Linked DNA regions of Fodinicurvata sp. EGI_FJ10296. The protein of the gene in region 1 binds, or shares a complex with, the protein of each later gene. Links are inferred from orthologs where the notes say so. Each region holds a gene or a part of one and is shown on either strand. Other genes may lie near its edges. The genes, in order: ABZ728_RS17570 and tldD.

Region 1 (3,223 bases):
GGGGATTCATCGACACGGCATTCGGCTGGCGGGCCAGCTTCGCATTGCTGCTCGTTGCTGCCTGCGCTGTCCTTGCTCTCACCTGGCGGCGCCTGCCTGAGACCAACCACGAGCGTATCATGTTGCCGGGAATCGGCCGGATGGCCGCTACCTATGCCAAACTGCTGCGCAACCCCGTATTCCTCGGCTATACCGCGCAGACGGCGGCGATGACGGCCGGCTTCTTCGCGTTCCTCGGGGGCGCGCCCTATGTCGTGGTCGAACTGATGGACCGGTCGCCCGGCACCTATGGCCTCTATTTCATCATGACGGCGATCGGCTATATGGCTGGAAATTTCACCGCCGGTCGCATTTCGCAGCGTCTGGGCGTCGATCGCATGATGGCGTGGGGTGTGGCGGTGACGCTTTCCGGCGCGGTGTTGATGCTGCTGCCGGCGCTGGCCGGAATGAACCATCCGCTGGCCCTTTTTCTGCCGATGGTGATGATGACATTTGGCAACGGTCTGGTGCTGCCCAACGGCATGGCGGGCGCGATCAGCGTCAGCCCTGGCCTGACCGGGTCCGCGAGCGGGCTTTCGGGCTTCATCCAGATGGGCATCGGCGCAGCGGTCAGCGTCATCGTCGGTATCCTCGTTACGACCAGCGCGCTGCCGATGCTTATTGTCATCGTTGCGGTTTCCCTTGGCGCCGTCGGCGCCCACATCCACACCCGTAAGGCTCAGGGAAGGCAGGCCGACACGGCCGAACCTCCGGCGGACGGGGTCTCGTCAGGCGCCCGCTGGTGAAACGGCACAGTCAGGCCGGGTTCTGCCAGACCGGTACGGTAACCCGTCACGTCAACCCGCTATCGAGGGCTTGGCGCGGTCGCCGGAGTCTGATAGTCGGGGATATCGTATCGGGAACGCGCGGTGGAACGCCGCAATACAATTATTTGTAGGTGGGAGAAGGCAATGGCGCCAGCGACGTCGGATAATCTGGGATTTCTGGGCGACCTGATCGACAGGGCGTTAAAAGCCGGCGCCGATTCCGCCGATGCCATCGTTGCCGACAGCGTGGCGCTTTCGGTGTCGCAGCGCCTCGGCAAACCGGAAAAGCTTGAGCGGGCCGAATCCTCCGACGTCGAACTCCGGGTGCTCATAGGCCGGCAAGCCGCCATCGTCTCCACATCCGACCGCCGCGAGGCGACCATAGCCGAGTTGGTCGACCGGGCAATTTCCATGGCGCGCTCGGTCCCGGAAGACCCCTATAGCGGTTTGGCGGATCCGGAGCAGATCGCCTCGTCCTTCCCTGATCTCGACCTGAACGACGCCGCCGAACCCGAGGCGGAGGGTATGATCGACTATGCGCGCCGGGCCGAGGAAGCCGCACTGGCCGTCAGCGGTGTCACCAATTCCGAGGGTGCCGAAATGTCATGGGGCCGTACCGGCATATCCCTGGCGGCCTCGAACGGGTTCAGCGGCGCCTATACACGGTCTTCGCGGGGATTGAGTTGTGCCGTCATCGCCGGAGAAGGCACTGCGATGGAGGTCGACTACGACTATACGACGGCCGTCTACGCAGAAGACCTGGATCCGGCGGAAGATGTCGGACGGCGGGCGGGCGAGCGCGCTGTCAGCCGTGTCGGCGGGCGGAAGGTAAACACCAACCGTGTGCCCATCATCTTTGATCGGCGGGTTTCCAGCAGCCTGCTCGGCCACCTGCTCGGCGCCATCAACGGCGCCGCGGTCGCCCGGGGCACGAGCTTTCTGATCGACCGGCTCGGCCAGCCGGTTTTTGCGCCCGGCATTACCATCATCGACGATCCCTTCATTCCCCGCGGCCATCGGTCGAGGCCGTTTGACGGCGAGGGGCTGGCGCCGCGCAAGATGTCGATCGTCGACGACGGCGTCCTGACATCGTGGCTGCTCAGCCTGCGGTCCGCCCGCCAGCTTTCGCTCGCCCCCACCGGCCATGCCGGGCGCGGCGCGGGCTCCCCACCGAGCCCGTCACCGGCGAATTTTCATATGGCCGCAGGAAAGACGACCCGCAGCGATCTGATCGGCGGCGTCGAGCAGGGGCTGCTGGTCACCCAGATGCTGGGTTCGAGCATTTCCATGACGACGGGCGACTACAGCCGTGGCGCTTCGGGGTTCTGGATCGAGAATGGGCAGATCGCGTATCCGGTCAACGAGGTCACGATCGCTGGCAACCTGAAGGACATGTTCAAGGCGATCACGCCGGCCGACGACCTGGAATTGCGCACCGGTGTCGACGCACCGACCCTTCGCGTCGACGGTATGACCGTGGCCGGACGCTGACCCACGTATTCAGATCCGCGGTTTTTTCGGTGACAGGCGGTTGGACGGCGAGTCCCATCTACGGATCGCCCCCGGCATCGATCGGGCAACTGTGTTTATTGATGCAGCATCCGCCCCCAATCCCATCCCCGGAGGAGCGCAGCGACATCCGGCGGGGATCAGTGCCGGATAACGGTCTTGATGACCAGGGGTCCAACGATCTCCCGCCCGCTCCCATCATGATAGCAAAAGCGCGACACACAGGGGTCCACACGGGCAACGAGATCGTGGGAATTGTGAGCCCCGGAGTAGGGCCAGGACCCATAAAGGGGATTCCCCCGGCGGCGATGTTTTGATTCAATGACTCCGAAGGGAGATCATTGATGGATCAAGGCTATTTCTGGCTGAGCGACGAGCAGTTTTCGCGGCTTGAACCGCTGTTGCCACGGGATACCCGAGGCAAGCCGCGAGTCGATGACCGGCGGGTGATCGGCGGGATTATCCATGTGCTGATCTCCGGCTGTCGATGGAAGGATGCACCCGTGCTCTACGGCCCGCGCAAGACCCTCTACAACCGGTTTCAGCGGTGGGCCGCCGAAGGCGTCTGGGCCAACATGTTCCATGCGCTGGCGACAGCCGATGGCCCACCGGCCGAGTTACTGATCGACAGTTCAGCCGTGAGGGCGCACCGCTGCGCCTCCGGCGGAAAAGGGGGGCGGAGTCAGGCAATCGGCCGGTCGCGCGGCGGGCGGACCACCAGGATCCACGTCCTGACCGACACGGCCTGCCGCCCCATCGCCTTTCTGCTGACCGGTGGGCAAGTGGCTGATTGCAGGGCCGCCGACAGGCTGCTGGACGAGATGACGACCGTCGACCTGGTGCACGGGGACAAGGGTTACGACACCAACGCCGTGCGACGGAAAATCGAAGCCAGAGGCGCGGCGCCC
Region 2 (3,208 bases), 190 kb from region 1 along the record:
TCGTTCAGCTCGGCCATGACCGGTGACGCCGCTTCCTGAAACCCCATTTGCCAGCCTTCCGGCATCTGGGCCACCGCCGGCGCAGCAATACCCGCCAGGCCCAGGCCGGCTAAGGCAGCGGCGGCTTTTACGGCTCGATTGTTCAGTCGCATACCCCTGACCACTCTCGTTCGTTTTCCGTTGCCGGCGTTCCGGCACCCCAATCGATTCACGCCTTCCTATCAGGCCGCTGCCGCCCTGTCCTGCGAAAGAAGCAGCGCACCAAGGACAACCCCTCCACCCGGGAAAGGATATCCGGAGCAAAGGGGCGGTCCCTTTCGCGGCAGCGACCGGCCGATATCCGGCCAACGGCGCATGGCGGCGGTTATAAACGCCATAGCCCCCATGGGAGAAGCACATTTCTGCCCAGATTGCCGATAGCGGCCCAAAGGATGGCCATTTTTCCGTGTCAGTTCTACACGATCGGCTTGTGGGGAAGACACCGCCGCCTTGCCGCAGGCCGGGCGCAAATCGTCGCAGAACCGCCCTTCCCTGAGGCCGCCATCTCGCATAGGTTACAATACGGGCAAACTGGTGCCCGGCCGGCGGAGGGTTCCGGTGCACCGCTCGGCCGCGCCCCGATGCCGGCCGGCGGAGTGCCGGAAAGGTTCGTGAGTATATAGCGCCCGCTCTGGAAATGGAGGATGACGATGACCGCGCCCACCCAAACCGACAGTCTGTTTTTCGGCGCCGCCGGACTGGATCCGGATCGTGCCGCCAGGCATGTCGGCGGCGCCCTTGCGGGTTGCGACGACGGTGAACTCTTTCTGGAGTACAAGCAGTCCGAGCGTCTCGGTTGGGACGACGGACAGCTGAAATCCGCAAGCTTCGATATTTCTCAGGGCTTCGGCCTGCGTGCCGTCGCCGGCGAATCCAGCGGCTACTGCCATGCTTCGGAACTGAGTGACGAAGCCCTGAAACGGGCGGCGGACACTGTGCAGGCCGCTCGCCATGGTCATAGCGGGACACTGGCACTGGCGCCGCGCGGCACCAACCGCCACCTGTATACGAGCGCCAATCCCCTGGAAGGTGTCGCTTTCGAACAGAAGGTTCGCCTGCTTCAGGACATCGACACCTACGCCCGCGCGGCCTCCCCCAAGGTCAGGCAGGTGTCCGCTGCGATTTCCGGAGAATGGCAAGCCGTGCGCATCATGCGGGCCGATGGGTCGACCGCAGAGGACATCAGGCCTCTGGTTCAGTTGGTGGTCACGGTCGTTTGCGCGGACGGCGATCGAATGGAGACCGGCTTTTTCGGCACCGGCGGCCGTGACCTATATGATTCCTTCATTGCCGAATCGGCCTGGAAGGATGCCGTCGACAAAGCCCTGCGCGAGGCCGAAATCAAACTCGCCGCGGTCGACGCCCCGGCGGGAGAGATGACGGTCGTGCTCGGCTCCGGGTGGCCGGGCATCCTTCTTCACGAGGCCATCGGCCACGGCCTGGAAGGCGACTTCAATCGAAAGAAGACATCCGCATTCTCCGGCCTGATGGGCCAACGCGTCGCAGCGCCGGGAGTAACGGTCGTGGATGACGGCACCCTGCCGGACCGCCGCGGGTCGCTGACCATCGACGACGAGGGAACGCCCAGCGGCCGGACCACACTGATAGAAGACGGCATTCTGGTCGGATATATGCAGGACCGCATGAATGCGCGGCTTATGGGCATGGAACCGACGGGCAACGGCCGACGGGAAAGCTATGCCCACCACCCCATGCCGCGCATGACCAACACCGTAATGGAACCTGGACCTTACGCCCCGGAAGAAATCCTCGCATCGGTGTCGAACGGCCTCTATGCCGTAAATTTCGGTGGCGGCCAGGTCGACATCACCAACGGCAAATTCGTCTTTTCGGCCTCGGAAGCCTATCTGATCGAGAATGGCAAGGTGACTCGCCCCGTGAAGGGCGCCACGCTTATCGGCAATGGCCCGGATGCGCTGACCCGAGTCGGTATGGTCGGCAACGATCTGGCCCTGGATCGCGGCATCGGCACCTGTGGCAAAGAGGGGCAGGGTGTGCCCGTGGGGGTCGGTCAGCCGACGCTTCGAATCGATGGCCTGACCGTCGGCGGCACGGCTTCGGGCTGACCGCGTCGGCGTTAGCGGCAATAATCGTCTGCGGCTCAGATTGACTTGTCCGGCAATCGGGGATAAAAGCCCGGCACTGTGAAGATTTCGGCCGCCGAACGGCCATGACTGGGAACGGAGCAAAGCCGTGAAACGCACCTACCAACCGAGCAAGCTTGTCAGAAAACGCCGCCATGGCTTTCGCAGCCGAATGGCGACCGTCGGCGGACGTCGCGTCATTCAGAACCGGCGTGCCAAGGGCCGCAAGCGCCTGAGCGCCTGATCCGGCGGCTCTCGGCACCCCGGCCAAAGGAACGCGCTGCGGTCTCGGGTTTACCCGAGGCCGACATTGCACGTACCAGCTTTCGGCGGATCGATGACCACGAATAACCAACCGCTCGAGCGTGACGATGGGGCCGCCAGGCGCGCCCGCAGGGAGCGGAAGCGGTGGCATCGAACCCTTGATACCGCTGCCCTGCTCGATCGGCGGGACTTCGTCGCTGCCACGCGATTTGGTGTCAAGCAGGCCCGCCCGGGCATCGTCTTGCAGGCGCGCCCGAATGGTCGCCGCGAAAATGCGATCCGTTGTGATATGACGGCTTGTGATAATGCGGCCGGCGAAACCAACGACGACAAGTTGTTGGCCGAGCAGAGGCCTCCTTGCCAGCCGTCTATTCGTGTCGGACTAACCGCAAGCCGAAAGGTCGGCAATGCTGTCGCACGCAACCGCGCAAAGCGGCGGCTTCGGGCTTTGGCCCGCGATATTTTGAGCAACGAGGCCGCGCCGGCGCATGACTATGTGCTGATCGCCCGGGGTGCGACTGTCGATCGGCCGTTCTCCCGCTTGGCTGCGGATTTGCGCGGCTGCCTCAAGAAACTCGGGTTGCAGCGATCCTCCCGGCAATCGGTCACCACGCATGCCGACTCCAGCGACCGCGACCGGACCATGCGGAAGAATTGGGGACCATGAGCCCGCTCGCTCACGCAATGCGAGCCGCCATTCTGGTGTATCGCTATACTTTCTCAGCATTCCTTGGTAACGCGTGCCGGTTCCGTCCGACGTGTTCTGAATATGCGCTGGAAGCGGTCGGCAGGCATGGCGC

The links.
Region 2: the proteins of ABZ728_RS17570 (region 1) and tldD are in contact, whole or in part, in a solved structure (PDB 5NJ9), measured with the Escherichia coli proteins. The link is inferred for Fodinicurvata sp. EGI_FJ10296 from one-to-one orthologs.

What each region holds. Positions count from the first base shown.
Region 1 is NZ_JBFCVL010000008.1:63,697-66,919, reverse strand. What follows is about bases 221-3,123. They hold ABZ728_RS17570 (TldD/PmbA family protein), read left to right. Parts: upstream 221-950; coding sequence 951-2,297; downstream 2,298-3,123. Other genes in these bases: ABZ728_RS17565 (IS5 family transposase), read left to right, coding at 2,660-3,123; ABZ728_RS17575 (multidrug effflux MFS transporter), read left to right, coding at 221-785. In the rest of the region: more of ABZ728_RS17575, read left to right, coding at 1-220; more of ABZ728_RS17565, read left to right, coding at 3,124-3,223.
Region 2 is NZ_JBFCVL010000008.1:249,266-252,473, forward strand. What follows is about bases 20-2,907. They hold tldD (metalloprotease TldD), read left to right. Parts: upstream 20-689; coding sequence 690-2,126; downstream 2,127-2,907. Other genes in these bases: coxB (cytochrome c oxidase subunit II), read right to left, coding at 20-152; rpmH (50S ribosomal protein L34), read left to right, coding at 2,254-2,388; rnpA (ribonuclease P protein component), read left to right, coding at 2,482-2,907. Also shown: more of coxB, read right to left, coding at 1-19; more of rnpA, read left to right, coding at 2,908-3,075; membrane protein insertion efficiency factor YidD, read left to right, coding at 3,093-3,208. UniProt on the Escherichia coli protein: Metalloprotease involved in CcdA degradation. Suppresses the inhibitory activity of the carbon storage regulator (CsrA).